Regions from separate parts of the Streptomyces sp. M-16 genome, predicted to be linked through region 1. Evidence: predicted binding sites of a transcription regulator. Region 1 holds the regulator's gene; the other holds the start of a gene.
What was found. Region 1 encodes HspR, which represses chaperone genes until heat shock. Its sites were predicted from a motif close to TTGAGNNNNNNNNNCTCAA; they were not measured.
Positions count from the first base shown of each region.

Region 2: lon (endopeptidase La) is a predicted target of HspR. The motif match lies at 4,450-4,468, and genes of this name have one in related genera.

Region 1 is NZ_JBFRER010000028.1:17,424-32,152, forward strand. Features, by position in the region: gene clpB (ATP-dependent chaperone ClpB) at 1-1,963, opposite strand, end outside; gene AB4039_RS15235 (pyridoxamine 5'-phosphate oxidase family protein) at 2,088-2,492, shown strand; gene AB4039_RS15240 (hypothetical protein) at 2,682-2,996, opposite strand; gene AB4039_RS15245 (hypothetical protein) at 2,996-3,244, opposite strand; gene AB4039_RS15250 (helix-turn-helix transcriptional regulator) at 3,434-4,465, shown strand; gene AB4039_RS15255 (heat shock protein transcriptional repressor HspR) at 4,608-5,072, opposite strand; gene dnaJ (molecular chaperone DnaJ) at 5,074-6,261, opposite strand; gene grpE (nucleotide exchange factor GrpE) at 6,301-6,972, opposite strand; gene dnaK (molecular chaperone DnaK) at 6,972-8,816, opposite strand; gene AB4039_RS15275 (sugar transferase) at 9,141-9,707, shown strand; gene AB4039_RS15280 ((Fe-S)-binding protein) at 9,818-12,553, shown strand; gene AB4039_RS15285 (YIP1 family protein) at 12,974-13,906, shown strand; gene AB4039_RS15290 (phosphoribosyltransferase) at 13,975-14,472, opposite strand; gene dcd (dCTP deaminase) at 14,469-14,729, opposite strand, start outside.
Region 2 is NZ_JBFRER010000035.1:36,751-52,704, forward strand. Features, by position in the region: gene AB4039_RS18475 (response regulator transcription factor) at 1-115, opposite strand, end outside; gene AB4039_RS18480 (hypothetical protein) at 295-846, opposite strand; gene AB4039_RS18485 (glycosyltransferase family 39 protein) at 1,018-2,286, shown strand; gene AB4039_RS18490 (sulfurtransferase) at 2,712-3,527, shown strand; gene AB4039_RS18495 (hypothetical protein) at 3,969-4,319, opposite strand; gene lon (endopeptidase La) at 4,491-6,887, shown strand; gene AB4039_RS18505 (MarR family winged helix-turn-helix transcriptional regulator) at 7,032-7,472, shown strand; gene AB4039_RS18510 (protein phosphatase 2C domain-containing protein) at 7,533-8,306, opposite strand; gene AB4039_RS18515 (nitrate- and nitrite sensing domain-containing protein) at 8,684-11,893, shown strand; gene AB4039_RS18520 (roadblock/LC7 domain-containing protein) at 11,890-12,369, shown strand; gene AB4039_RS18525 (DUF742 domain-containing protein) at 12,366-12,749, shown strand; gene AB4039_RS18530 (ATP/GTP-binding protein) at 12,730-13,353, shown strand; gene AB4039_RS18535 (styrene monooxygenase/indole monooxygenase family protein) at 13,385-14,644, shown strand; gene AB4039_RS18540 (NlpC/P60 family protein) at 14,596-15,729, opposite strand.

The DNA.
Region 1 (14,729 bases):
GCGGGGCGCCGACGAGGCGGGCCACGCTGTGCTTCTCGGAGTACTCGGACATGTCGATGCGGACCATGGCCCGCTCGTCGTCGAAGAGGAAGTCCGCGAGGGCCTTGGCCAGCTCGGTCTTGCCCACGCCCGTGGGGCCCAGGAAGAGGAACGAGCCGGTGGGGCGGTCCGGGTCGGCGATGCCGGCGCGGGTGCGGCGCACCGCGTCCGAGACGGCGCGCACGGCCTCGCCCTGGCCGATCAGGCGGCGGCCCAGCTCCTGCTCCATGCGGAGCAGCTTCTGGGTCTCGCCCTCCAGCAGGCGGCCGGCCGGGATGCCGGTCCAGGCACCGACGACGTCGGCGATGTCGTCGGGGCCGACCTCGTCCTTGACCATGGTGCCCTTGGAGGCCTCCGCCTCGGCCTCGGTGGCCTCGGCCAGCTCGCGCTCCAGCGTCGGGATCTCTCCGTAGAGCAGCTTGGAGGCGGTGTCGAAGTCTCCGTCGCGCTGGGCGCGCTCGGCCTGGCCGCGCAGGTCGTCCAGGCGCTCCTTGAGCTCGCCCACGCGGTTGAGGGACTGCTTCTCCTTCTCCCAGCGGGCGGTCAGGCCGCGCAGCTCCTCCTCCTTGTCCGCCAGGTCCTTGCGGATCTTCTCCAGACGCTCGATGGAGGCCGGGTCGGCCTCGCCCCGCAGCGCCAGCTCCTCCATCCGCAGCCGGTCGACGGAGCGCTGCAGCTCGTCGATCTCCAGCGGCGAGGAGTCGATCTCCATGCGCAGCCGGGACGCGGCCTCGTCGACGAGGTCGATGGCCTTGTCGGGCAGGAACCGGGAGGTGATGTAGCGGTCGGAGAGGGTGGCGGCGGCCACGAGGGCGCTGTCGTTGATGACCACCTTGTGGTGGGCCTCGTAGCGGCCCTTGAGACCGCGCAGGATCGCGATCGTGTCCTCGACGGACGGCTCGGCGACCAGCACCTGCTGGAACCGGCGCTCCAGCGCCGGGTCCTTCTCGATGCGCTCGCGGTACTCGTCCAGGGTGGTCGCGCCGACCATCCGCAGCTCGCCGCGGGCCAGCATGGGCTTGAGCATGTTGCCCGCGTCCATGGCGGAGTCCCCGCCGGCGCCCGCGCCGACGACGGTGTGCAGCTCGTCGATGAAGGTGATGATCTGGCCGTCGCTCGACTTGATCTCCGCCAGGACGGTCTTGAGGCGCTCCTCGAACTCGCCGCGGTACTTCGCGCCGGCGACCATCGCCCCGAGGTCGAGGGAGACCAGCCGCTTGTTCTTCAGCGACTCGGGGACGTCGCCCTTGACGATCCGCTGGGCGAGGCCCTCGACGACGGCGGTCTTGCCGACGCCGGGCTCGCCGATCAGCACCGGGTTGTTCTTGGTTCGGCGCGAAAGGACCTGGACAACGCGGCGGATCTCGTGATCGCGGCCGATGACGGGGTCGAGCTTGCCCTCGCGGGCGGCCGCCGTGAAGTCCGTGCCGAACTTCTCCAGGGCCTTGTACTGGCCTTCGGGATCGGGGGTGGTCACCCGCCGCCCTCCTCGTGCGTTCTCGAAGGCGGCCAGCAGCTTCTTCGCCGTCGCGCCCTGTGCGGAAAGGACCTCACCGGCGGCGCCGCCCTTGGCGGCGGTCGCGATGAGGAGGTGTTCGGTGGAGAGGTAGTCGTCGCCGAGCTTGCCCGCCTCGGCGTCGGCCTCGGCGAGTACGGCGAGCAGCTCGCGGGTGGGCTGCGGCGGCGCGACGGTGGAGCCCGTCACGCTGGGCAGGGCGGCGAGCAGCCGCTCCGCGCCGGAGCGGACGGCGGCCTGGTCGGCCTCGGTCGCGGCGAGCAGGTCGGTGACGTTCTCGTTGTCCTCGCCCGCGAGGAGCGCCAGCAGCAGGTGGGCGGGGGTCAGGTCGGCGTGACCGTCCTTGACGGCCCTGCTGGTGGCCGCGTTCAGGGCGTCGCGGCTCTTGTTCGTCAGCTCGGCTTCCACTCTGTGGCTCTCCTCTCCGGCGGGGGTGCCGCGCACCGCGCACCGCACTGCGTAACTCTGACACGTTCAGCGTCTGCAAAGTTGAGTCTATTCCACTCAAGGCGAGTTACGTACGCTTCGGCGCATGTCCCATGACGTATTCGATCCGACGCCCGAATACCTCGCCTTCTGGCGGGAACGGCACGTCTGCACCCTGACCACCCCGCGGCCCGACGGCACGCCGCACGTGGTGCCGGTGGGCGTGACGTACGACCCCGAGGCGGGGCTGGCCCGGGTGATCAGCAACAAGCACAGCAAGAAGGTGCGCAACGTCCTGACCGCGCCGGACGGCGCGGCGCGGGTGGCGGTGTGCCAGATGGAGGGCCGCCGCTGGGCCACCCTGGAGGGGCGCGCGGTGGTCCGTACGGACGAGGCGTCGGTCGCCGACGCGGTGGCGCGCTACGCGGAGCGGTACGGGCGGACGCCCTCGCCCAATCCCGACCGGGTGGTCCTGGAGATCACCCTGGACCGGGCGATGGGCCGGGCCTGACGCGGCGGGCCGGGTCCGGCGGGTCCGGCGGGTCCGGGTCCGGCGGGCGTTCTCAGCGGATCCTCATGCGATGGCCCGGTTCAACCACTGGACGCGGACATCACAACGGCGCCATCGTGGTCAGGTCCACGATGGCGCCGTTGTGTGGGGGTAGCACCTGGGGCGATCTGCAACGACGGGGGAATCGCCTCAGGCACTGCGGGGGGTGGCGGTGGTGATATCGGGTTCGAAGAGCTGGTGGTCCCGCTGATCGAGATTGACGAAGACCATGCCGTACCGGACCTCGCAGCGGACGGGCTGCGGTGCGCCCCGGGGGCGGCGCAGACAGCGGTAGGCGCGGACGTCCTCGTCCTCCTCGCGCACGACGACGATGGGCTGGCCGAAGAGGGTGACCATCAGCGAGTCGCCCGCATAGGGGATGGCGGTCGCGAGGTCTATGAACTGCCAGCCGGACCGGTAGGCGGAAGCCATCTCACGTCGGAAGTCGCGGTCGTCGGGGGTCATCAGACGTCCATCGCAGGAAGAGCGGTCCAGCCGGTGTCGAACTTGCCGTTGTCCGCGGCGTCCGCGGGGGTCGCGGTCCAGCCGGTGTCGATGCTGGCGGGGGTCGCGGTCCAGCCGGTGTCGATGTCGGCGGGCCCTGCGGTCCAGCCCGTGTCGAAGCCCGCGGGGGTGGCGGTCCACCCCGTGTCCGACTTGGCTATCGCGCCGCTGGTGGTCCAGCCCGTGTCGCCGGCCAGAGCGCTCCCCACGCCACTTCCGGCAGCACTGACTGTCCCGAACACCGCAACAGCGGAGAAACCAACGGCAAGCGCCGAGCGAAGCATTCTCTTATACATGGTCGGCTTCGTCCTCACTTGATGGAATCCTCTCCCCCGCCTGACAGACGATGGCTCATTCAGGCACGTCAATGCCACAGGGACGATGCATCATGTTCTTGCATGTTCAGGACCCTGGGGGGTGGAGATTTGCCCAATAGTGCGACAAACCCGACACATCCCCACTCCGTCACGGCCCTGTGCCCCGAGGGAACGCGGCTGTATGCGGCGGCGCTCAGCACCGGCCGGATCGCGCGGAGCGAGGTCAAACAGGCTCCCTGCCTGCTTGAATTCGCCCTCCTGCAGCCCGACCCCGATGACGCCAACCAGCTCCGTCCGGTTCCCCCATCCGTTGCACTGGCGCAACGGCTGCATCCGATTGAACGCGAGATCCAGGACCGTCGTCGCACCGCTGTAGATCTCACCGATGCTTTCGAGCCGTTCCTCGCCATCAGCGCGCAGAGCCCCGCGGACACGCACGCCATCACCGTGCTGGAAGGATTCGAACGGATCAACGCGGCGCTGGATCTGGCGACGGCCGAATGTCATACGGAGGTGCTCACCGTCCAGCCGGGCGGCGCCCGGCCCTCCCTGGCCCTCACCCAGGCCCTGGAACGGGACGCTCCGCTGATCGACCGCGGCATCAGCATAAGAACGCTGTACCAGCACACCGCGCGGCACAGCCAGGGCACGCTCGCCTACGTGGACCGGATCTCCGCGGGCAAGGTGGAGATCCGCACGCTGGAGGAGCTGATCGAACGGCTGATCATCTTCGACCGGACCGTGGCCTTCATCCCGGTCAGCGACGACCGCCGGGTGGCGCTGGAGCTGCGCCACCCCGGGCTCGTGGAGTACCTGATCAAGGTCTTCGAGCAGCTGTGGCGGCGCGCCGTCCCGCTCAACGACGAGATCACCTACACGCACACGCCCGACGGGATCTCGGGCGTCCAGCGGTCCATCGCCCAGTTGCTGGTCGAGGGACACGTGGACGAGGCCATCGCGCGCCGGCTCGGAATGAACGTACGGACCTGCCGGGCGCACATCGCCCGGCTGGCCACCGCCCTGGGCAGCGGCAGCAGGGCCCAGCTCGGCTTCCTGATCGCCCAGTCGGGGATCCTGCACACTCAGGGCCCCCCGGACCTTCCGGAGGCGTGAGAAGGCCGTACAGGGGCGCGCACGGGGCCGCTGGGGGCGCGCCCGGCCGCACCGGGGCCGCGGGGGCGCGCACGGCCGCCGGTACGCGAAGGCCCCGCCCGGGAATCCCCGGGCGGGGCCTTCGTACCCGTACGGCGGGCGGTCAGTCCATCGGGCGCTTGGGGCGCCAGACGACCAGGGCGCTGCCCGGCTGCGGCGGCTGGTACGGGACCAGGTCGCGCCGGTACGAGGCGTGCACCTGGGCCTCGCGGGCCTGGAGGGCGGCGGCCGCCCCGTCCACGGCGGTGGACAGCTCGGCGACGCGCTGCTGGAGCGCGGCCACCTGGTTCTCCAGTTCGATGATCCGCTTGATGCCCGCCAGGTTGATGCCCTCGTCCTGGGACAGCTGCTGCACCGTGCGGAGCAGTTCGATGTCCCGGGCGGAGTAGCGCCGGCCGCGGCCGGCCGTCCGGTCCGGGGAGACCAGACCGAGCCGGTCGTACTGCCGCAGGGTCTGCGGATGCAGGCCCGAGAGCTGGGCGGCCACCGAGATCACGTAGACCGGGGTCTCATCGGTGAGCTGGTACGCACCGTTCCCGAGGCGGGGCTGTCGTCGGTGGCCGTCCATGTCATGCTCCCTTCGCGGACTCGAACAGCAGGGCGCGCGGGTCCTCGGAACCGGTCGCGTCGCGGTACATCTCCAGGGCCTCGCGGGCCTTGTCGGACAGCTCCGTCGGAACCGCCACCTCCACCGTGACGAGCAGGTCGCCGCGGGTGCCGTCCTTGCGGACCGCACCCTTGCCGCGGGCCCGCATCGTACGTCCGCCGGGGGTGCCCGGGGGGAGTTTCAGCGTGACCGCCGGGCCGTTCAGCGTGGGCACCTTGATGTCGGCGCCCAGGGCGGCCTCCGTGAAGGTCACCGGGACCGTCACCGTGAGGTTGTCGCCCTTGCGGCCGAACACCGGGTGGCCGTCCACGTGCACCACCACGTAGAGGTCGCCCGCGGGGCCGCCGCGCTCGCCCGGAGCGCCCTTGCCGCGCAGCCGGATCCGCTGGCCGTCGGAGACGCCCGCCGGGATCCGGACCTGCATGGTCCGCGAGCTGCGGGCCCGCCCGCTGCCCTTGCAGACGTCGCAGGGGGTCTCCGCGATCAGGCCGCGGCCCTTGCAGTCCGCGCAGGGATCGGTCAGCGAGAAGCCGCCGCCGCTGCCCCGCGACACCTGGCCGGTGCCGACGCAGGTCGGGCACACCCTGGGGGTGCCGTTCTTGTCGCCGGTGCCGGAACAGGCCTTGCAGGGGGCCTGCGAGGACATCCGCAGCGGGACGGTCGCGCCGTCCACCGCCTCCGTGAAGGAGAGCGTCACCTCGGACTCGACGTCCTGGCCCCGGCGCGGCTGGGTGCGGGTCCCCGCACCCGGGCCGGCGCCGCGGTTGAACAGGCCGCCGAAGACGTCGCCGAGGCCGCCGCCGAAGCCGCCGGCCCCTCCCGCTCCGCCGCCCTGGGCGCCCCCGAAGAGGTCGCCCAGGTCGAAGTTGAAGGAGCCACCGCCGCCGCCCGGACCGGGGCGGAAGCCGCCGTTGCCGAACAGCGCGCGGGCCTCGTCGTACTCCTTGCGCTTCTTGGCGTCCCCGAGGATGTCGTTCGCCTCGGAGATCTCCTTGAAGCGCTCCTCGGCCGAGGCGTCGCCCTTGTTGGCGTCCGGGTGGAACTCGCGCGCGAGCTTCCGGTACGCCTTCTTGATCTCGGCCTCGGTGGCGTCCTTCGGGACACCGAGGACCTTGTAGTAGTCCTTCTCGACGAAGTCCTTCGTGCTCATCCCCGGTGGCCCTCCTCTCGGATCCCTACATGTGGTGCGTCAGCCCTTTTCGGGGGCATCCGTGTCCTTGTCGGACGGCTCGTCGCCCTCCGCGGACTCGGACTTGGCGGCGGGTGCCGCCCCCGGCTGGGGCTCGGCCACCGCGACCCGCGCGGGACGGATCGTACGCTCGCCGATCCGGTACCCCGGCTGGAGGATCGCGACGCAGGTGTCCTCCGTGACGTCCGGCGCGTACGAGTGCATCAGGGCCTCGTGGATCGTCGGGTCGAAGGGCTCGCCCTCCTTGCCGAACTGCTGCAGGCCCATCTTGGCCGCCGCGGTCTCCAGCGACTCGGCCACCGACTTGAAGCCGCCGACCAGTTCGCCGTGCTCGCGCGCCCGGCCGATGTCGTCGAGCGTCGGCAGGAGCTCCGTCAGCAGGGACGCGACCGCGATCTCCTTGACGGCGATCCGGTCCCGCTCCACGCGGCGGCGGTAGTTCTGGTACTCCGCCTGGAGCCGCTGGAGGTCCGCGGTGCGCTCACCCAGAGCGGTACGGGCCTGGTCCAGCTGCGCCAGCAGAGCCACGTCTGCTGCTGCGGAGTCCCCGGCCGGGGCCGCGGCCTCCTCCTTGTCGGAGGAAGCGGCGGCCTTCGGCTCGGCGGCGTCGTCGGACGTGCCGTCGGCGGGGACTTCGGGCTTCTCGTCGAAGCCCGGGGTCTCCTCCGACATCAGGCAGCGCCACCCTTCGGCTTCTCGTCGTCGACGATCTCGGCGTCGACGACGTCGTCGTCGGCCTTGGCCTGGCCCGCGTCACCGGCGGGGGCGCCGGCCTGGGCGGCCTGGGCGTCGGCGTAGATCGCCTGGCCCAGCTTCTGGCTGATCGCGGCGAGCTTCTCGGTCGACGTGCGGATCTCGGCCGCGTCGTCGCCCTTCAGCTTCTCCTTCAGCTCGGTGATGGCCGTCTCGACCTCGCTCTTGACGTCACCGGGGACCTTGTCCGCGTTCTCCGAGAGGAACTTCTCCGTCTGGTAGACGAGCTGCTCACCCTGGTTGCGGGACTCGGCGGCCTCCTTGCGGCGCAGGTCCTCGTCCGCGTACTGCTCCGCCTCCTGGCGCATGCGGTCGACCTCGTCCTTGCCGAGCGAAGAGCCGCCGGTGACGGTCATCTTCTGCTCCTTGCCCGTGCCGAGGTCCTTGGCCGTGACGTGCATGATGCCGTTCGCGTCGATGTCGAAGGAGACCTCGATCTGCGGGACGCCACGCGGGGCCGGCGGCAGGCCGGTCAGCTCGAACATGCCGAGCTTCTTGTTGTACGCCGCGATCTCGCGCTCGCCCTGGTAGACCTGGATCTGCACCGACGGCTGGTTGTCCTCGGCCGTCGTGAAGATCTCGGACCGCTTGGTCGGGATCGTGGTGTTGCGCTCGATGAGCTTGGTCATGATGCCGCCCTTGGTCTCGATGCCGAGGGACAGCGGGGTCACGTCGAGGAGCAGGACGTCCTTGACCTCACCCTTGAGCACACCGGCCTGGAGGGTGGCGCCGATGGCGACGACCTCGTCCGGGTTGACGCCCTTGTTGGCGTCCTGACCGCCGGTGAGCTCCTTGACGAGCTCGGCGACGGCCGGCATGCGGGTGGAGCCGCCGACCAGGACCACGTGGTCGATCTCGGACAGGTTGATGCCCGCGTCCTTGATGACGTTGTGGAACGGGGTCTTGCAGCGGTCGAGCAGGTCCGCGGTGAGCTGCTGGAACTGCGAGCGCGTGAGCTTCTCGTCCAGGTGCAGCGGGCCCTCGGCGGAGGCCGTGATGTACGGCAGGTTGATCGTGGTCTCCGTGGAGGAGGACAGCTCGATCTTCGCCTTCTCGGCGGCCTCGCGCAGACGCTGGAGCGCCATCTTGTCCTTGGACAGGTCGACGCCGTGGCCGTTGGCGAACTGCTTCACCAGGTAGTCGACGACGCGCTGGTCCCAGTCGTCACCACCGAGGTGGTTGTCACCGTTGGTGGCCTTGACCTCGACGACGCCGTCGCCGATCTCCAGGAGCGACACGTCGAAGGTGCCGCCACCGAGGTCGAAGACGAGAATGGTCTGGTCGTCCTTGTCGAGGCCGTAGGCCAGGGCGGCGGCCGTCGGCTCGTTGACGATGCGCAGGACGTTCAGGCCCGCGATCTCGCCGGCCTCCTTCGTCGCCTGGCGCTCGGAGTCGTTGAAGTACGCCGGGACGGTGATGACCGCGTCCGTGACCTTCTCACCCAGGTACGCCTCGGCGTCGCGCTTCAGCTTCTGCAGGATGAAGGCGCTCATCTGCTGCGGGTTGAAGTCCTTGCCATCCAGGTTGATCTTCCAGTCAGTGCCCATGTGGCGCTTGACGGAGCGGATGGTCCGGTCCACGTTCGTGACCGCCTGGCGCTTGGCCACCTCGCCGACGAGGACCTCGCCGTTCTTGGCGAAGGCGACGACGGACGGCGTGGTCCTGGCGCCCTCGGCGTTGGTGATGACGGTGGGCTCGCCGCCTTCGAGAACGCTGACGACGGAGTTAGTGGTGCCCAGGTCGATGCCGACCGCACGTGCCATTTCAATTCCTCCAGCTGACTTGAGTGCAACGGACTCAAGAATGCCGTATCGCCGCGCGGGCGTCAACAGAGGTGAGTCGATGGCGCTCAACCTTTAGGTGCCCCTTACGCTCAAGGAGCCCTTCGGGGCCGCAGACGGCGCCCGCTGGAGCCACCTCGATCCCGGACAACTCAGGCCAGTCCCGGGCGATTCCGGCCCCACCGGGCTTGAGGCGGGGTCCAGGGGCCGGGCGCCCCAGCGGGGCCACACCCGAACGGGTTCGAGCCGCCACGCGCGGCCGCGCGGCGCGCCGGGGCCGCGGCGGCCGTCCGGCACGGTGCTGGCATGCCTTCGCTGCTCACGTTCCCCGCCCGGCCGGGGGCCCGGCCCCGCCCCCGGCTGCCGCGCCGGCCGTGGCCGGCCAGGCCCCCGGCCAAGCGGGTGTTCGACCTCGCCGGCGCACTGGTCCTGCTGGCGGTGTGCGCCGTCCCGGTGCTGCTGGCCGCCGCGCTGCTCTACGCGACCCGGCGCACGGGCGTCCTCGTACGGGACCCGGCCCTCGGCCTCGGCGGGCGGCCCTTCCGCACCTGGCGGCTGCGTACCGAGGACTCGGGACGGGCCGGAGAACTGGTGGACCGCTGCGCCCTGGACGCGCTGCCGCAGCTGCTCAACGTGCTGCGCGGGGAGATGTCGCTGGTGGGGCCGCGGCCCCAGGCGCACGCGAACCGGCCCGACCGGCTCTTCGTGCGGCCCGGAATGACCGGATTGTGGCAGGTCAGCGCACGTTCCGACCTCCCCTGGGAGGAGATGGCCCTGCTCGACCGGCACTATGTGGAGAGCCATTGGCTGGGGATGGATCTCGCGATCCTCGCTCAGACCCCTCGGGCGGCCTACCGACAGAGGCATGCCTGAGCGACACAGATCACCGCTCGCCCACCTACATTGGGGCGCGGGAACTGGGTAACCTCAAGCCTTGACTCAATAAGTTACCGCTTAGTAAGTCCCGCCCGAGGAGCCCTCCCATGCAACTCGCCGCGATCATCGTGTCGCTGGTCCTGACCGTGGTCGGCGTTGCGCTCATCTCCCGAGCCGTCGCGCAGATCTACCGCTTCGTAAAGCTCGGCCAGCCGGTGCCCTCGGGCAGCCGCACCGACGACCCGAAGGCCCGGAGCATCACGCTCGCCAAGGAGTTCGTCGGCCACACCAGGATGAACCGCTGGGGCGTCATCGGCGTCGCCCACTGGTTCGTCGCCGTGGGCTTCCTGACGCTCGGCCTGACGATCGTGACGGCGTACGGCCAGCTCTTCAAGGCCGACTGGGTGCTGCCGATCATCGGCGGCTGGCTCCCCTACGAGCTCTACACCGAGTTCATCGCGCTGTTCACGACCCTCGGCATCGTGACCCTGATCGGGATCCGGCTCGCGAACCTGCCCTCCCGGGCGGGCCGCAAGTCGCGCTTCGCGGGCTCCAAGGCCGGCCAGGCGTACTTCGTCGAGTACGTCATCCTCACCATCGGCCTGGCGATCATGACCCTGCGCGGCCTGGAAGGCGCCATCCACGGCGTCGACCACTACGAAGCCGCGTACTGGGCCTCGTACCCGCTGGTCGCCGCGTTCAACGGGCTCAGCTACGCCGCCCTGCAGAACCTGATCTACCTGACCGCCATGATCAAGCTCGGCACCACCATGGGCTGGGCGATCACGGTCGGCCTCAACACCAACATGGGTGTCGCCTGGCACCGCTTCCTCGCCTTCCCGAACATCTGGTTCAAGCGCAACGCCGACGGCGCCACCGCGCTCGGCGCGCTCCAGCCGATGACGAGCGGCGGCAAGGAGATCGACTTCGAGGAGCCGGGCGAGGACGACGTCTTCGGCGTCTCCCAGGTCGAGCAGTTCTCCTGGAAGGGCATCCTCGACTTCTCCACCTGCACCGAGTGCGGCCGCTGCCAGTCGCAGTGCCCGGCCTGGAACACGGGCAAGCCCCTGTCCCCGAAGCTCCTCATCATGTCCCTGCGCGACCACGCGCACGCCAAGGCCCCGTACCTGCTGGCCGGCGGCGGCAAGGACATGGAGGGCAACGAGAAGGCCACGCCCGAGCAGCTCAAGGACGTCCCCGCCGCCGCCCTGGCCGAGGCCGAGCGGCCCCTCATCGGCACCGCCGAGGAGAACGGCGTCATCGACCCGGACGTGCTGTGGTCCTGCACCACCTGCGGTGCGTGCGTGGAACAGTGCCCGGTCGACATCGAGCACATCGACCACATCGTCGACATGCGCCGCTACCAGGTGATGATCGAGAGCGCGTTCCCGTCGGAGGCGGGCACGATGCTCAAGAACCTGGAGAAGAAGGGCAACCCCTGGGGTCTGGCCAAGAAGCAGCGCGTGGAGTGGACGAAGGAGGTCGACTTCGAGGTCCCGATCATCGGGAAGGACGCGGAGGACCTCTCCGAGTTCGACTACCTCTACTGGGTCGGCTGCGCGGGCGCGCTGGAGGACCGGGCCAAGAAGACCACCAAGGCCTTCGCGGAGCTGCTGAACATCGCGGGCGTCAAGTTCGCGATCATGGGCGGCGACGAGAAGTGCACCGGTGACTCGCCGCGCCGCCTGGGCAACGAGCCGCTGTTCCAGCAGCTGGGCCAGGAGAACGTGGCCATGCTGAACATGGCCTTCGGCGAGGACGACGACGACCCGTCGACGAAGAAGCCGAAGTCGGCGAAGCGGATCGTCTCGACCTGCCCGCACTGCTTCAACACCATCGCGAACGAGTACCCGCAGCTGGGCGGCGAGTACGAGGTCATCCACCACACGCAGCTGCTCCAGCACCTGATCGACGAGGGCCGCCTCACGCCGGTCACCCCGGTCGACGGCCTGATCACCTACCACGACCCCTGCTACCTGGGCCGGCACAACAAGGTCTACACGCCGCCGCGCGAGATCATGTCCGCCGTGCCGGGCCTGCGCCAGCAGGAGATGCACCGCCACAAGGAGCGGGGCTTCTGCTGCGGCGCGGGCGGCGCGCGGATGTGGATGGAAGAGCGCATCGGCAAGCGCATCAACAACGAGCGCGTCGACGAGGCCCTGTCCCTGAACCCGGACATCGTCTCCACCGCGTGCCCGTTCTGCCTGGTCATGCTCACGGACTCGGTGAACGGCAAGAAGAACGACGGCCAGGCCAAGGAATCCGTCCAGGTCGTCGACGTCGCCCAGCTCCTGCTGGAGTCGGTCAAGGCCCCGGAGCCGACGGAGGCCGAACTGGCCGCCGCCGCCGCTGCGCAGGCCGAGGAGGAGGCCGCCGCGGCCAAGGCCGAGGCGGAAGCGAAGGCCAAGGCCGACGCGGAGGCCGCCGCGGCCAAGGCGAAGGCGGAGGCGGAGGCTGCCGCGAAGGCGAAGGCCGAGGCGGAAGCGAAGGCCAAGGCCGAGGCGGAAGCGGAAGCGGAAGCCGAGGCCGCTGCGGCGAAGACGGCAGCTGACGCCGACGCCGAGCCCGAGGCTGAGCCGGCCGCCGAGGCCGACGCTCCGGCCGCCGAGGCCGAAGCCGAGACGAAGGCCGACGCTCCCGCCGCCGAGGCCGAAGCCGAGACGAAGGCCGAAGCCGACGCGGACGCCGACAAGGCGGAGGCTCCGGCCGAAACCGAAGCCGATGCTCCGGCCAAGGACGAGGCCAAGCCCGAGGACGAGGCCAAGCCCGAGGCAAAGAACGACGAAGCCAAGCCCGAGGCCAAGGACGACGAGGTCAAGGACGAGGCCGCGGGCGCCAAGTAGGCCCCGGCACCGCACGCGAACGGCCGGTCCCCCACCAGGGGGACCGGCCGTCGCCGTGTACGGACCAGCCGCGCCCGAGCATCGCGAAGCCCAGCCCGGCCGCGCCCACCGCGGCCATGCCTCCGCCCGCGGCCGGCAGCACCGGGGTGTCGGACTTCGGAGCGGGGTCGACCCCCTCCGCCCCGGCCTTCACTCCGCCCGTGGGGACGCGACCCGGACCGGCGCCTCGGCGGTCACGAACCTACGGGCCCAATATCTACGCATTCCGTAGCCGACGTAATGAACCCCCGCAAACCTCGACGCAGCCATGTAAACTCCCCGACCCCGGTACCCCTAGGGGATGTCACAGGTCAGCCGCAAAGGCCACGGGTTCCGACGGCCCGGCCACGGCCGCCGCGCGGAGCAGGTACTTTCGATCACGTGGCTGGATTCAGGATCGGACGGGGCCGGGACAACAACCGCCCCCCGCAACAACCCCCGCACGCCCCTCGGCAGCAGCCGTACGGACAGCAGCAGGCGCCACGAGCGCCGCAGCCGCCGTACGGCCACCAGCCGTACCCGAACGCCGGCCCGCCCCCGCAGCAGCACTGGCCGCAGCAGGGCGGCTCGGGGGGCCACGACGAGCCCGAGTACTTCGACCCGTACGGCCGCCCGCAGCACGCGCAGCAGCCGCCGCACGGCCAGTACGCGGCCCCGCACGAGCCCTCGTACGCGAACGACCCGGGTCACACCCAGGCCTTCTCCGTCGGCGAGGACCCGTACGGCAACGGCGCGACCTACCAGGCGGGCGTCGCCCCGGCCGCCCCCGCCGGACCGCGGCTGCCATGGAAGGAACTGCTGCGCGGCATCGTCCTGCGCCCGGGGCCGACCTTCTTCCAGATGCGCGACTACGCCGTCTGGGGCCCGGCACTGACCGTCACCTTCCTCTACGGCCTGCTCGCGGTCTTCGGCTTCGACAAGGCCCGTGAGGACGCGATCAAGGCGACCCTCGCCCAGGCGATCCCGATCGCCCTCAGCACCGGCGTGGCCTTCGTCATCTGCGGGCTGATCCTGGGCGGGGTCACCCACACCCTGGCCCGCCAGCTGGGCGGCGACGGCGCGTGGCAGCCGACGGTCGGCCTGTCGATGCTGGTCATGTCCCTCACGGACGCGCCGCGCCTGCTGTTCGCGATCTTCCTGGGCGGCGACAACATGCTCGTCCAGATCCTCGGCTGGGCCACCTGGGTGGCCGCCGGCGCCCTCTTCACCTCACTGATCAGCAAGTCGCACGACCTGCCCTGGCAGAAGGCGCTCGGCGCCTCCGCCATCCAGCTGGTTGCCCTGCTGTCGATCATCAAGCTGGGCACCCTCTAGACCCGGGTACGCGAGAGGGGCCCGGCGCGCCGCGCGCCGGGCCCCTCTCGTCGTTCACGCGCCGTCGTTCACGCGTCGAGGACCTGGCCCTCGCGCTTGACCACGGGCGGCTCGACCGACCACGGGAAGTTGATCCACTCGTCGGTCTTCTTCCACACGTACTCGCACTTCACGAGGGAGTGCGACTTCTCGTAGATGACCGCGGACCGCACCTCGGCGACGTGGCCGAGGCAGAAGTCGTGGACCAGCTTGAGCGTCTTGCCGGTGTCGGCGACGTCGTCGGCGATCAGCACCTTCTTGTCGGTGAAGTCGATCGCCTCGGGCACCGGCGCCAGCATGACCGGCATTTCGAGGGTCGTGCCCACTCCGGTGTAGAACTCCACGTTGACGAGGTGGATGTTCTTGCAGTCCAGCGCGTACGCCAGACCGCCGGCCACGAACACCCCGCCGCGGGCGATGCTGAGGATGATGTCCGGCTCGTAGCCGTCGTCGGCGATGGTCTGCGCCAGCTCGCGGACGGCGTTGCCGAACCCCTCGTAGGTCAGGTTCTCCCGGACTGCGCTCATGCCTCGTGCCTCACCTGGGTGCGGTGGAAGTTCTGGAAGGACCGCGAGGCGGTCGGGCCGCGCTGCCCCTGGTACCTGGACCCGTACCGCTCGCTGCCGTACGGGAACTCCGCGGGCGAGCTGAGGCGGAACATGCACAGCTGCCCGATCTTCATGCCCGGCCAGAGCTTGATCGGCAGGGTGGCGAGGTTCGACAGCTCCAGGGTCACGTGACCCGAGAACCCGGGGTCGATGAACCCGGCGGTCGAATGCGTCAC
Region 2 (15,954 bases), on a different contig from region 1:
GGAGCCGGGCCGCGATGGCGTCGGCGATGGTGCGGTCGTCCTCGACCACGAGCACGCGCCGCTGGGCGCCCGGGGTGGCCGCGGCCCCGTTGTGGGTGGTGTGTGTCTGTTCCATGTCCCGCCCCTGAAGATCCCGCGTGATGGGGTGCAGCGTAGAGGAGGCACCGGCCTGCGGCTATGTGCGGTTCGGACAGCGAACGGACGGGTGAACGGGCGGCGCACTGTGTTGCCGGACAACGCGCGGCGCGGTGGCCGGAAAGGGCCGGCGGCCCGGCGGACCCGTCCGGCACGGCCCTAGAAGACCGGCAGGGCCTCCAGGACCTTCTCCAGTCCGGGGGTCAGCGAGCCCTGGTCGGAGCTCACCGTGGACCCCTCGTACACGAACTGGTATTCGAATCCGTCGTAGACCGGCGGGTCCGCCGTCGCCTCGGCCGGCAGGTGCGGCAGGTCCGCGGCGCGCAGCGCGGTGCGCAGCGCCTCCAGACCGGACGGCGGCAGCTGCCCGGCCTCCGGCCGCGCGGTGCCCGCCGTCCGGGTCCAGGAGCCGTCGCCCCGGACGGTGAGGACGACCGTACGGCCGGCGAACCCGCCGGTACGGGTGACGGTGACCAGCCGCTCGGCGGCGGGATCCCGGCTCGGGGACGCCGACGGGGCCGGGCGGCCGGGGGACGCGGGGGTCCCCGCCGTGGCGCCGGCCGTCGCCCCGCCCGCGGGCCCGCCCGTCCCGTGGGAGTCCGCGCCGCCCGCGCCGCCCGCGCCGCCCGCGCCGCAGCCGACGAGCACCGCCGCCACCAGCAGCGCCCCCGCCGCCGTCCGTGCCGTCCGCTCCGCTCGCACCGTTCGCACACCCGCCTCCCGGGTACCTCGGCCGAACCCCGACCATGGACTTCCATCCCACCACGGAAAGCACCCCCGGAGGCCGTCATCCGCCGCATCGCCGCCCGGCGCTGGCTGCCGCCGCTGCTCGCCGTCCTCCTCGGCCTCCTCGCACTGGAACGCGGCCCCGGCGGCGGCAGCATGTGGCGCGACGAGTCCACCACCTGGCAGGTCGCCCACCGCCCCCTGGCCGGTCTCGGCGGACTCCTCGCACGGGTCGACGCCGTCCACGGCCTCTACTACCTGCTGATGCACGCGGTCTTCGGCCTGTGGGACGGGGGCCTGTGGGCGCTGCGCCTGCCCTCCGTGGCCGGCGCCGCCCTCGCCGCCGCCGGCGTGGCCGCGATCGCCCACCGCCTCGCGGGGGAGCGGGCCGCGCTCCTCGCCGGCACCGCCTACGCCCTGCTTCCGCCCGTACAGGCCTACGCCCAGGAGGGGCGCTCGTACGCCCTCGTCGCGGCGGCCGTGGTCTGGTCCACCCACCTGATGCTGTGCGGGCGCTGGGCCGCCTACGCCGCCGTCCTCCTCCTCGGCTGCTGGCTGCACGAGTTCGCCGTCCTGGCCCTGCTCGCCCACGCCCCCGTCGCCCGTCGCTCGCGCGGCTGGCAGTGGAGCGCGGCGGCCGTGCTGGCCGGGCTGGCGCCGCTGGCCCTGCTGAGCGCCGGACAGGCCAGGGCGCAGCTGGGCTGGCTCGGACGGCCCTCCTGGCAGGACTGGGCGGCCTACGGGGTGCTCGCGGGCGCGGTGCTGCTGCTCGCGCGGGGCGCCGGCGAGCGGGGCCTCGCGGACCTGGCGCGGGTCGCCGTGCCGCTGGCGCTGCTGCCGCCCGGGCTGCTGATGACGCTGTCGCTGGTGCACCCGTGGTACGTCGACCGGTACGTCCTCTACGCGCTCGCCGGACCCGCCCTCCTCGTCGGGGCCCGGCTCGCCCGTGCGCGCGGGTGGCGGCCCTGGCTGCTGGTCGCCGTACTGCTGGTGCCCCTGGGCTGGTGGTCGGTGTGGCTGCGGACCCCCGAGAGCCGCAAGGACGACGTCCTCGCCGTGGCCGCCGCCGTCCGGGAGCGGGCCCGGCCCGGGGACGCGGTGCTGTTCATGCCGTCGCGGCGGCGCGAGTGGCTGCTGTCCTCGCCCGCCGCCTACGCGGGCCTGCGCGACGTGGCCCTGGAACGCTCCCCGGAGGCCTCGGACACCCTCCAGGGCACCGAACTGCCCCCGGAGCGGATCCGGGAGGCGCTGCTGGGCTCGCCCCGGGTGGTCGCCCTGCTGGACCCGGACGGGCAGCCCCTGGACCCGTACCCGCGCGAGGCCGCCAAGCGGGAGGCGCTGGCCGCCGGCTTCGAACGCTGCTCGGTGACGCCGGTGCGGGGGGCCCGGGTCGCGGTGTACGCGAGGGCGGGCGGCTGCGACTGAGCCGGGCCGGGGTCCGGCCGGGCCGCTCGTGGCCGACCCGCCCCCGCCCGGGGCCCGTTGCCGGGCCCGGCGGGGGCCGGGGGAGGATGTGGCGACCCGCGTCAGTCACCTGTCGGGCGGCACGCCCCGGCGGGCGGGGCCCGACGCGCATCCGGAGGTGCCGTATGCCCACGCCCGACCCCACCGGTCCCGGCCCCGCCGGTCCCGGCCCCGCCGGTCCCGGCCCCGCCGGTCCCGGCCCCGCCGGTCCCGGCCCCGCCGGTCCCGGCCCCGCCGGTCCGGATCCCGCCGGTCCGGGTACCGCCGGTCCGGATCCCGCCGGTCCCGGCCCCGCCGGTCCCGGCCCCGCCGGTCCGGATCCCACCGGTCCCGGCCCCGCCGGTCCGGACCCCGCCGGTCCCGGCCCCGCCGCGTTCGGGCCGCTCGTGGGGGTCGAGTGGCTCGCGGAGCGGATCGGCGGGACCGGGCCGGTCCTGTTCGACGCCTCCGTCGGCGCCCTCCGGGGCGCCCCCGCGCGGATCCCCGGGGCGCGGCCCTTCGACCTCGACGGCGTCCTGTCCGACCACACCGCCGCCGCGCCGCACACCATGCCCGCCGCCGCGGAGTTCGCCGACGCCATGCGCGGCCTCGGCCTCGACGACACCGACACGGTGGTCGTCTACGACGGCGCCGGGATCTACTCCAGCGCCCGCGCCTGGTGGATGCTGCGCGCCATGGGCTTCACCCGTGCCGCCGTCCTCGACGGGGGCCTGCCCGCCTGGGCCGCCGCCGGCCTGCCCGTCGAGGACGTCCCGGCGGCGTACGGGGGCCCGCGCGGTTCCTTCACCGCCCGGCCGCGCCCCGGGCTGCTGGTGGACGCCGCCGCGGTCTCGGCGGCGCTGGCCGATCCGGCGGCCGTCGTCCTGGACGCCCGCACCCGGGAGCGCTTCGAGGGCACCGCCCCCGAACCCCGGCCCGGACTGCGCGGCGGTCACATGCCGGGCGCGGTCAGCCTGCCGTTCGGGGAACTGCAGGGGCCGGACGGGCGGATGCGGCCGGCGGAGGAGCTGCGCACGGTGTTCGCCTCCGTGGCGGGCGGCCGTGAACGTCTCTGCTTCAGCTGCGGCTCGGGGGTGACGGCCTGCGTCCTCGCCCTCGGCGCGACCCTGGCCGGCCGCGAGGACGGACTGGCGGTGTACGACGGCTCCTGGAGCGAATGGGGCCTCCCCTCCCCGGACCGCCCGGTGGCCTCCGGCCCCTGACCGCCCCGAGCCGGCCGGGGGCAACCCCACCCCGGCTCCGGGTACCGGCCCCAGGGCCCGGCGGCCCCGGGGCCGCAAGACCGGGCGGCAGGTCAGCCCACACCGCGTCAGCCCGCCCCGGACGCAAGGCCTTCGGCGTCGTCTCCGTCGCCGCGTTCCTCCTCGCCGTCTGCTCCCTGCCCGGCGGCACGTCCAGGAGCCCGCGGGCTGCGCGGACACCTCGGGGGAGGTCCGGGCCCGGCTGCCCGAGGCCCCGTACGCGGTGACGGCCGCCACGACCTCCGACGACGGTGACGTCACCCTGGCCCCCACCCCCGCCGCACCCTCCCGGCTGTCCTTCCGCACCACCTCCGGGGACCTCCACGTCTCCGGCTGACGCGGACCCTCGTGCCGTGCCGTGCCGTGCCGTGCCGTGCCGGAACGGTCCGGAACGTCCCGTCTTCAGCGGGAGGGGTCGGGGGGCGCGTCGACGCGGCGCTGGTTGCTCGTGCCGCAGGCCAGGCAGACGATCCAGTCCCGCATCCCGCCGTCCTCGTGCCGCCACGGGACTCCGGCGACGTTCCCCTCGAACCCGCAGAACACGCACACCTCCTCCTCCCCCTCCAGCCGCCGCATCGGCCGCAGCGGGCCGTCCTGCGGGTGCCGGACGCCCAGCCAGTCGCAGCCGGGGCGGTCCCACCATTCCTCGTCGCTCCTCGGCCGCGGCGCGCCGCCACCCCAGAGGTTCCTGCGCCGCAGGACCTCGAACGACGCCAGCTCCCGCCCGCAGCGCGGGCATTCGGGGACGGTCATGGCCGTCCTCCCTTCTTGGTCCGGTCTTCCCGGGTCGAGAACGCGCAGCTCACAGCAGTCCCGGGGGCGTCCGCGCAGGTGTTCGCCCCCGGCGAACGGGAGTTGGGGAACATCCCGGGGCGCAGGTGCATTGAGTCGGCATAGCTCAACTTCACTGCCGGAGGGAAGATCATGGCTTCGACGTCCGTAACGCTCACCCTGCCCGTGCTGCCGCTCGACGACGAGGTCGTGCTGCCCGGAATGGTCGTTCCGCTGGACCTGTCCGACGCCGAGGTGCGCGGAGCCGTGGAGGCGGCGCAGGCGGCGGCCGGGAGCGGGAAACCCCGGGTGCTGCTCGTGCCCCGGGTCGACGGCAAGTACACGGGCACCGGTGTGCTGGGGACCGTCGAGCAGGTCGGCAGGCTCTCCGACGGGGACCCCGGCGCGCTGATCCGCGGACGCGGGCGCGTCAGGATCGGGGCCGGCACGACCGGGCCCGGGGCCGCGCTCTGGGTGGAGGGCGAGACCGTCGAGGAGAAGGTGCCCGACCCGCTGCCGGGGGCCGTCGCCGAGCTCGTCAAGGAGTACAAGGCCCTCGCCACCACCTGGCTCAAGAAGCGCGGCGCCTGGCAGGTCGTGGACCGGGTCCAGCAGATCGAGGGCGTCTCGGCGCTCGCCGACAACTCCGGTTACTCGCCCTTCCTGAGCACCGCCCAGAAGGTGGAACTGCTGGAGACCGCCGACCCCGTCGCCCGCCTCAGGCTGGCCGTCAAGGCGCTCGGTGACCACCTCGCCGAGCAGGACGTCGCCGAGTCCATCGCCAAGGACGTCCAGGAGGGCGTCGACAAGCAGCAGCGCGAGTTCCTCCTGCGCCGCCAGCTCGAAGCCGTCCGCAAGGAGCTGCGCGAGCTGAACGGGGAGCAGGAGGGCGAGGAGTCCGACGACTACCGCGCCCGCGTCGAGGCGGCCGACCTTCCCGAGAAGGTCCGCGAGGCCGCCCTCAAGGAGGTCGACAAGCTCGAACGCGCCAGCGACCAGAGCCCGGAGGGCTCCTGGATCCGCACCTGGCTGGACACCGTCCTCGAACTGCCCTGGAACGAGCGGACCGAGGACCGGTACGACATCCGGGGCGCCCGCGCCGTCCTCGACGCCGAGCACGCCGGACTCGGCGACGTGAAGGACCGCATCACCGAGTACCTCGCCGTCCGCAAGCGGCGCGGCGAGCGCGGCATGGGCGTCATCGGCGGCCGGCGCGGCGGGGCCGTGCTCGCGCTCGTCGGCCCGCCCGGCGTCGGCAAGACCTCCCTCGGCGAGAGCGTGGCCCACGCCATGGGCCGCAAGTTCGTCCGCGTCGCCCTCGGCGGCGTCCGCGACGAGGCGGAGGTGCGCGGCCACCGCCGCACCTACGTCGGCGCCCTGCCGGGCCGCATCGTCCGCGCGATCAAGGAGGCCGGCTCCATGAACCCGGTCGTCCTCCTCGACGAGATCGACAAGGTCGGCTCCGACTTCCGCGGGGACCCGGCCGCCGCCCTCCTGGAGGTCCTGGACCCGGCGCAGAACCACACCTTCCGGGACCACTACCTGGAGGTGGAGCTGGACCTGAGCGACGTGGTCTTCCTGGCCACCGCCAACGTCCTCGAAGCCATCCCCGAGGCACTGGCCGACCGCATGGAACTGGTCCGCCTCGACGGGTACACCGAGGACGAGAAGGTCGTCATCGCCCGCGACCACCTGCTGCCCCGCCAGCTGGAGCGCGCGGGCCTGGCCGCCGACGAGGTGGTGCTGGAGGAGGAGGCCCTGCGCAGGCTCGCGGGCGAGTACACCCGCGAGGCGGGCGTGCGCACCCTGGAGCGGTCCATCGCCCGGCTGCTGCGCAAGGTGACCTCCCAGCACGAGCTGGGCGAGCGGGAGCTGCCCTTCACCATCGGCGCCGACGACCTGCGCGCCCTCATCGGGCGGCCGCACCACGTCCCGGAGTCCGCGCAGGACCCCGCGGAGCGGCGCACCGCCGTCCCGGGAGTGGCCACCGGCCTCGCCGTGACCGGTGCCGGAGGCGACGTGCTCTTCGTGGAGGCCTCGCTCGCCGACCCCGAGACGGGGGCCGCCGGGCTCACCCTCACCGGCCAGCTGGGCGACGTGATGAAGGAGTCGGCGCAGATCGCGCTGAGCTTCCTGCGCTCGCACGGCGCGGAACTGGAGCTGCCGGTCGCCGACCTCAAGGACCGGGGCGTGCACATCCACTTCCCGGCCGGCGCGGTCCCCAAGGACGGTCCCAGTGCGGGCATCACCATGACCACGGCCCTCGCCTCGCTGCTGTCCGGCCGCCAGGTCCGCACCGACGTGGCCATGACCGGCGAGGTCTCCCTCACCGGCCGGGTGCTGCCCATCGGCGGGGTCAAGCAGAAGCTGCTGGCCGCGCACCAGGCGGGCCTGACCACGGTGATCATCCCGAAGCGCAACGAGGCCGACCTGGACGACGTCCCGGCCGAGGTGCTGGAGGGGCTGGAGGTGCACCCGGTGACGGACGTGCGCCAGGTCCTGGAGCTGGCCCTGGCCCCGGCCGCGATCTCGTTCACCAAGGCCGCCTGACCTGCGGACGAGAGCTCCGCACGGCCCGGGGACCCGCATCGGCGGGGCCCCGGGCCGTCGGCACGCCCCCTGCGAAATACTGGGCACGTACACCGGGCCCGGAGCGGGCCCGCAGGGGGACACCACCACCGATCGGAGCGGGACGTGCACGGGAGCGAAGACCAGGAGTTCCTTGCCCTGGAGCGGGAGCTGTCCGTCTTCCTCCGGCGGGCCCGCGCCTCCTCCGGCGAGATGGCCCGCGCGCTCCACCCGGAGCTGGAGCCCGCCGCGTACGGGCTGCTCGTCCGGCTGGAGGCCGCCGGCCGCCAGCGGGCCACCGAGCTCGCCGCCTACTTCGGGGTCGGCAAGGCCACCATGAGCCGCCAGCTGCGCGCCCTGGAGGTCCTGGGCCTGGTGGCCCGCGAGCCGGACCCGGCCGACGGCCGTGCCTTCCTCGTCGGCCTCACCGACGAGGGCCGGGCCCGCTTCCTGCGCGTACGGGGAGCCCGCCGCGAGCAGTACATGCGCAAGCTGGCCGACTGGGACCGGGGCGAGGTGGCGGAACTGGCCCGCCTGCTCAACCAGCTGAACTCCGGCGAGGAGTAGGCGGAGCAGGCGGAGCGAACCGGCCGCCCAGGGGAGCGGGGGACCGGTCGCCGCGCGGGCTCAGAGCTCCGCGTAGACCGCCGAGGCGTCGTCGTGCCGCTTGTGCCGGGCCGGCGGACGCAGCGGATCGGACTCGATGGCCCGTACCCGCCCGATCAGCCCCTCGGCGCCCTCCTCGCGCAGCACGTCCAGACAGGCGGCCCAGTCGCCCTCCCCGAACGTGTCCGTCCACCGGCTCGCCCCGTCCGTCAGCGCCGCGACCGCCGTCACCTCCCCGCGCGGGGTGTGCCCGGTGACCGCGCGGGCCGCCACCGCCGGGTCGGCGGCCGCGGTGAAGAAGCCGCCGTCGGCGTTCCGCAGCGCGTCCGTCGCCGCCACCGAGCCGAGCGTCTCGCGCGGGATCCGGTCCAGCCGGTCGTCGAGCACCGCCGTCACTCCGCCGTCGGGCGCGCGGAGCAGGAGCACGGAGTCCGAGAGCACGAGGTGTTCCACGCGGGCCGCGTCCCAGCGCACCACGACGACCGTCGCCTGCGGGGTCCGGACGTGAGAAAGGTCACAGGTTTGACGGTGCGCGTCGGCGGTGTCTTCGATGGCCCGCGCCAGGATCCGGTCCAGCGGCATGTCCCGTCGCGATCCGGACAGTTCGGTCAATCGGCCCCCGAGCCGGGCCGAGAACCAGGGCACTCCGTGCACGCACCCGTCGTCGCCGCGCGGCGGGGTGACTCCGTCCAGCACGACCAGGACGCCGCCTCCCGTCGCAGGTGTCGCGGCCGACGCCCAGTCCTCGTTGGGGCGTTCCGGGTTGCCGGGGGTCGAGGCCAGGTCGATGCGCATGTGGACATTCTGCCCGCCGGGAACTCCCGGGCCCCGTAAGGTCCATACCAATCGCGGTGTATGCGGGGTGCCCGCCCGAGCCGCGGCCGGGGCGGCCCCGCGGGCATGTGGGCGGGCATAGTGCCAAAGCCCGGCTCGATCTTTCAACCGCCCGTCCACGGCGGCCCCCTGACACGGGGTGCCCGAGTTGGTCGGCCACTCCTCCGTGATGTTCACTCCTTCGAGTGGCCGGGTGGGCGATGTGCGGCTCTCCTCCCAACACGCTGCAAAGGTCTGAGGCGGTACGAGGGGGCAGGGGGCGTTTACTTGTTGACCGGCCGTTACCTCGGCCACACGAGTAGACGAGCACGAGCACACGTACAGGATTGCGAGCACCGGTGCAGAAGAAGCGGTCTCGGAAGAACGGCACCGCCAGCGCCGACGGACCCGCCAACGCAGGACGGCGCGTCCGCGTCCGCCGCAGGCTGGTGATCGGGGTGGCAGTCGCCGGACTCACCGTCCTCGCGGCCGGCACCCCCGCCGTCGTCTCCGCCACGAGGGAACTGAACGACTCACAGCGCCTGGTCACCCTCGCGGAACAGACGCAACACACCCTCACCCTCGTCCACCTCCTCGGCGACGAGCGCGACGCCGTCGTCGAGTACGCGGCGAAGGGACGGCCCGGCAACGCCAAGGCCCCCGTCGACGAGCGCACGGCGCGCACCGACCGGCAGATCGCCGAGCTCCGGCCCGAGGCCGACGAGGAACTCGCCCGCGCCCTCGGCCGGATCAAGGGCGTCCGCACCGAGGCCGTCGACGGCAAGGGCACCGCCCTCGCCGCCCAGCAGGCCTACGCGGGCGCCATCACCGAACTCCTCGCGCCCGGCGACCGGCTCGCCGAACTCACCCCGCCCCGCGCGGAGGCCGCCCTGGCCTTCACCCGGCCCACGGCCCCGCTGGGCCAGGCCGTCGACCAGGCCTCCGCCACCCGAGGACTGCTGCTCGCCGCGCTGGCCGTCCCCCGGGCCGAGCAGCCTCCGGGCGCCGCCGTCGCCGACGAACTCACCGCCGCCGCCCAGCGGTCCCGGGTCCGGGAGCAGGCCGCGCTGGACGACTTCAACCGCGCCGCGCGCCCCGACGTACGGCAGACCCTCGCGGTCACCGTCACCGGCCCCGAGGTCAAGACCGCCGAGGACCACCTCAAGCGGCTCACCGACCGGCCCACCCTCACCCCGGCCGACCGCAAGGTCGACGCCGGCGCCGTCGCCGCCGCGCTCACCGCCCGGATCGACCGGATGCGGTCGGTCGAGTCCACCCTCGCCGGCCAGCGGGCCACCGCCCTCGCCACCCTGCGCGACGACGACGTGACCCGGCTCGAACTGATGGTCGCCGGCCTCGGCGTGCTCTTCCTGTTCGTCATCGGCTTCTCCACCGCGATCGCCCGCTCCCTGACCCGTCCGCTGTCCGTGCTGCGCCGCGGCGCGGAGCGGCTGGCCACCCCGGAGGGCTCCGTCGAGCCGGTGCGCTTCACCGGCCGCAACGACGAGTTCGCCGAGGTCGTGCGCCACCTCAACGCCGTACGGGACCAGACGGTCGGCCTGCACACGAAGATCGCCGGCCTCGACGCCGACCGGCGCCGCCTCATCGGCCGCAACGAGGCCCTCTCCTCGGGCCGCGACGCGCTGGAGGCGGAACTCAAGGAACTGCGGGCCGGGCTGGAGGAACACCGCCGGGTCATGTCGACGACCTCGGTCTCCCTCTCGCTGCGGACCCTGGGCCTGGTCGAGCGCCAACTCTCGGTCATCGAGGAACTGGAGTCCAAGGAGGGCGACCCGGACCGGCTCGCCACCCTCTTCAAGCTGGACCACCTGGCGACCGTGATGCGCCGCCACAACGAGAACCTGCTGGTCCTCGCCGGACAGGAACACGGCCACGGGCAGAGCCTGCCGGTGCCGCTGGTCGACGTCATGCGGGCCGCCGTCAGTGAGATCGAGCGCTACGAGCGGGTCGACCTGGCCGTCATGCCGATCGCGACGCAGGTCGCCGGGCACGCCGCCGACGACATCTCGCACGTCCTGGCCGAACTCCTGGAGAACGCCACCACCTTCTCGCCGCCCGAGGCCAAGGTGAAGGTCTCCGGCCTGGTCCAGGACTCCGGCGACGTCGTCCTGACCGTCGTCGACGAGGGCATCGGCGTCACCGGCGACCGGCTCGACGCGCTGAACCTGCGCCTGTCCACCCCCGAGGCCTACGACGAGGAGCCCGAGGCCGAGCACGGCCTGGGCCTCGGCCTGTACGTCGCCGGGCGGCTCGCGGCGCGCCACGGCGTGACGGCCGAGCTGCGGGCCTCGCGGCACGGCGGCACGGAGGCGCTGGTCGTCATCCCCGCGAGCCTGCTCCCGGCCGGTCCGCCGGCCTCCCCGGTGCACACCCTGGCTTCGCCGGGCGCCCCGGCGCTCCAGCTGCCCGGGGTGGTCGCCGAGGCCAACGAGAACACCCTGCCGCCGAGGCTCCGCCCGGAGGCCGTGACGGCGGAGGCGCCGACGGACGGCGTCCTCGCGGAGGAGCCGACCGGGGCCGACGTCCTGCCGGACGAGCTCCCGGACGGCCTCGGCCCGGACGCCGTCGTCTCCGACGACCTGCTCTCGGACGACGTCCTCTCGGACGACCTCCTGTCGGACGGCCCGCTGTCGGAGGGGCTCCTCGCGGGCTCCGCAACGGCGCCCGAGGCCGCGGAGCCGGAGGCTCCGGCCCGGGTGGTCACCCTGGCCGAAGCCTTCGAGGCCGACGCCCCCGCGGCCGAGTCCCCGGTCTCCGCCGCCCCGGCGTCCGAGTCCCAGGTCTCCGAGTCCCCGGAGCCTGATTCCCGGGGGTCCGAGCTCCCGCTGTCCGACGCCCAGGCGCCCGACGCCCCGGTGTCCGAGCCCGCGCACCCCGTCGCGCAGGCCCCGGCGGAGCCCGCCGAGCACGCCGAGCCCGCCGAGGCTTCGGAGGTCCCGGACGAGGAGGCCCCCGCCCGGGTGGTCCCGCTGGCCGAGGCCTTCGAGGACGCCCAGCTGCCCCCGGCCGACCAGGTCTTCACGGCGTCCGACCCGTTCGCGGCGCCCGCCGAGCCGGAGACCCCGGCCGAGGAACTGCTGGCCCGCGTCGTCCCCCAGCCCCGCGGCTACGAGGACGCGCAGCTGCCGCCCGCCGAGCAGGTCTTCACCGTGACCTCACCCGACGCCGAGACGACCGCCCACCGGCGCGTCGCCGACGCCGAGGACGGCTTCGTACCGCGCCAGGGCAGCCACCCGGGCCACGCACCCGAGGCCGGCACCGGGACCACCCCCGGACCCGTCTCCGCATCCCGCTCCGAGGCCGTCACCGACAAGGGCCTCCCCAAGCGCACCCCGCGTTCCGTCCCCGGCCCCGCGGCCGGACGCCCCGCCGCGGCCCGCCCCGAGCCGCGCCGGGTGGACGCCGAAGAACTGCGCCGTCGCCTCGGCGGGTTCTACCAGGGCGCCCAGGACGGGCGGCGCGTGGCCGCCGCCGAGCTCGCCCAGGACCGGGGACAGGGGCAGGGACACACCGACCAGGGGGACACCGCACAGGAGGCCCGCACATGACCGCGCCCAGTACGTACGGACTGAGCACCCAGGCCCGCAACCTGCAGTGGCTGCTGACCGACCTGGTCGAGGAGGTGCCCGGGGTCAACTCCGTGGCCGTCGTCTCCTCGGACGGTCTCCTGCTGCTCTCCTCCGAACCGGGGGCCTCGGGCACCCCGCAGGAGGGCCGCCCCAAGGGCCCCCGCGGAGCCTCGGCCGACCTCGCCACCATCGTCTCCGGACTCGGCAGCCTCACCACCGGTGCCGCCGCCCTCATGGAGTTCGGCACGGTCAAGCAGACCATGGTGGCGATGGAGAACGGCTCCGTCTTCGTCATGGCCATCAGCGACGGCTCCCTGCTCGGCGTGCACGCCACGCCCGACTGCGACATGAGCGTCATCGCCTACCACATGGCCCTGTTCGTCGGCCGGGCCGGCCACGTCCTGACCCCCGAAGTCCGCAGTGAACTGCGCCAGTCGATGGAGAAGACCCCGTGAGGAGTACGGCCTCCGACCGGCTGCCGATACGCGGCGCCGACCGTCGCCCCGCCCGCGTCCGCCCGTACTCCCTCACGGGCGGCCGTACCCGCTTCACGCAGGTCCTGCTGGTGGAGACCTTCGTCGCCGCCCTCGACACCGGTCCGGCCAAGACGCCCGACCGCATGCCCGAGATGCGGGCCATCGTCGAGGTGTGCCGCCGCATGCGCACGATCGCCGAGATCTCCGCCCTCCTGAAGCTGCCCCTCGGCGTCGTCCGCGTCCTCGTCAGCGACCTCGCCGACCAGGGCCGGATCCGCGTCTACGGCAGCGGGCACGGCACCGGCCGGCCCGAACGCGCACTGCTGGAAAGGGTGCTCAGTGGTCTTCGCCGTCTCTGACCCCGCCGCCCTGCTGGACGACGACCCCGTCCAGCCCTGGCAGTACGACCGTTCGCGCGCGCCCGTCGCCGTCAAGGTGCTCGTCGCGGGCGGGTTCGGCGTCGGCAAGACCACCTTCGTGTCCTCCGTCTCCGAGATCACCCCGCTGCGCACCGAGGCGGTGATGACCCAGGCCGCCGCCCCCACCGACGACCTCACCGGCACTCCGGACAAGCACACGACGACCGTCGCGATGGACTTCGGCCGCATCACCCTCGACGACGACCTCGTGCTGTACGTGTACGGAACCCCGGGCCAGGAACGGTTCTGGTTCATGTGGGACGACCTGGTCCGCGGAGCCATCGGCGGACTCGTCCTCGCCGACACGCGCAGGCTCCGCGACTGCTTCCCCGCGCTCGACTACTTCGAGAGCTGCGGGCTCCCGTACGCCGTCGCCGTCAACCACTTCGAGGGCTCGCAGGCCTACGACGCCGAGGACGTGCGGGAGGCCCTCACCATCCCGCCGGAGGTCCCCGTCGTGATCATGGACGCGCGGCGCCGGACGACGGTCGTCGAATCCCTGCTGACCCTCGTGGGCCACGCGCTGGACGCGACCCCCGAATAACCCGATCCGTCCGGCAGATTGAGAACGTGAGATGCGCAGGATACTTGTCGTGGGGGCCGGCCAGTCCGGTCTCCAGCTCGCCCTCGGCCTCCAGGCGAAGGGGTACGAGGTCACCCTCATGTCCAACCGGACGGCGGACGAGATCCGCACCGGGCGCGTCATGTCCACGCAGTGCATGTTCGACTCGGCCCTCCAGCACGAGCGCGACCTCCAGCTGAACTTCTGGGAGCGGCAGGCCCCCCGGATCGAGGGAGTCGGCGTCTCGGTCGCCGCCCCCGACACCTCCCGCCCCATCGACTGGCTCGGCCGCCTCAAGGGCTACGCCCAGTCCGTCGACCAGCGCGTGAAGATGGCCGGATGGCTCGACACCTTCACCCAGCGCGGCGGCCAGCTCGTCATCCACGGCGCCTCCGTCGCCGACCTGGACTTCTTCTCCCGCACCTACGACCTGGTGCTGGTCGCCGCCGGCAAGGGCGAACTGGTCTCCATGTTCGAGCGGAACGCGGCGCGCTCGCCCTACGACGCCCCCCAGCGCGCCCTCGCCGTCAGCTACGTCCACGGACTCGGGCCGCGCCCCGAACACCCAGAGACCGAAGCCGTCCGCTGCAACCTGGTCCCCGGCGTCGGCGAACTGTTCGTCATGCCGACCCTCACCACCTCCGGCCGGGCCGACATCCTCTTCTGGGAAGGCCTCCCCGGCGGCCCGCTGGACGTGTTCCGGGGCGTCAACGACCCGGGTGAGCACCTGGCGCTGACGCTGGAACTCATGGAGAAGTTCACGCCCTGGGAGTACGCCCGCGCCACCAAGGTGGAGCTCACGGACGCCGGTGGCACCCTCGCGGGCCGCTACGCCCCCGTGGTCCGCAACCCCATCGGCCGGCTGCCGGGCGGCGGCCTGGTGCTGGGCGTGGCGGACGTGGTCGTGGCGAACGACCCGATCACCGGCCAGGGCTCGAACTCGGCCGCCAAGTGCGCGGCCTCGTACCTCTCCTCCATCCTCATGCACGGCGACCAGCCGTTCGACGAGGCCTGGATGAAGGCCACCTTCGACACGTACTGGTTCACCACGGGCATGCCCGTCACCCAGTGGACCAACGCCATGCTCGGCGTCCCGCCGGAGCACGTGCTGGACCTGATCGGCGCGGCCGGCCGGCTCCAGCCGGTGGCGGACCGTTTCGCCAACGGCTTCGACAACCCGGCCGACTTCGACTCGTACTTCTTCGACCCCGAGGACACGGCCGACTACCTGGCCGAGGTGTCCTCGTCGCCGGCCCCCGCCTCGGCGGAATAGCCCGCGTCGCCCCCCGCCGTCGCGCCCTCGGGCAGCGGCGGCGGGGTGAACTCCGCCAACGGGACCCCCTCGGGGTCCGGCCGCACCGCCCCCAGCAACGGGTTCGCGGCGATGGGAGACACCTTCACGGTGGCACCCGGACGGGGCGCCTGGATCACTTTCCCGTCCCCGATGTACAGGGCCACGTGGGTCGCCTTCGGGAAGTACACCACCAGGTCGCCCGGACGCAGCCGGTCCAGCGGCACCCGGGGGAGCCGCGCCCACTGCTCCTGGCTGGTCCGGGGGATGGAACGCCCGGCGTGCTCCCAGGCCTTCGAGGTCAGCCCCGAGCAGTCGAAGGAGGCCGGCCCCTCGGCGCCCCACACGTACGGCTTGCCGATCTGCGCCGTCGCGTACCGCAGGGCGGCGCCACCGGCGGCGGTGGGCGTCCCCGTACGGGCGGGCAGCCGGCCGGAGTCCAGCAGCTCCCGCTGCGCCCCGGCGGTGACGGCCGCCTCCCGCCGGTCCAGCCGAGCCACTTCCTCGGGGGTCAGCGCCGCGAGCAGCCGCTCGACGTCCTTCAGCCGGCCCGTCACCTCCTCGTGCTGCTTCTTGCGCTCGGCGGCGAGGCCCTGCTGGGTGTCGAGGGCCTTGCGGGCCGCCTCCGCCAGGGCGTCGGCCCGCTGCTCGCCGCGCTCCAGCCGCGCCACGACCCCGGCCTGCCGGGCGCCCTGGCGGGCGGCGATCCGGCGCTGGTCGACGGCCTGTTGGGGGTCACCGGAGAGCAGCATGCGCAGGTACGGGGAGAGCCCGAGGGTGCCCTGGTACTGCTCCCGGGCCAGCCGCCCGGCGGTGGCCTTCTCGGCACCGAGCGCGGTACGCGCCCGCCCGAGCTCGGCGGTGAGCCGCCGCTCCTCGTCCTGGCCGGCCTTGAGGGCGACCTCGGTGGCGTTGTACGCCTCGCTGGCTTCCTCGGCCCGCTGGTACAGCCCCTGCAGCTGGGTCAGCAACTCCCCGACGGGCTCGGCCCGCGCGACGGGCGGTGGCCCGGCGGCGGCGACGAGTACGGCGGCCAGACAGGCCAGCCGCAACAGTCGTTTTGTCATGTAATCACCTCCGCGACACCGCCCGATGCTGCCACGCACCCGGCCCGGAGCCTCCGACGCCGGTCGGCGGGGCTCGGGGAGTCACCCGTCTGGGGGTGGGGGTGGGGGCGGGGGTGGGATCGGGGTCGGGGGGTGCGGGATTTCAGCGGGGCGGTATCGGAGTGGGTTTGGGGGGTTCCCGGTTGTCCATCGTCCTTCCGGGACGGGCCGGTCGGTCAAGGGTGG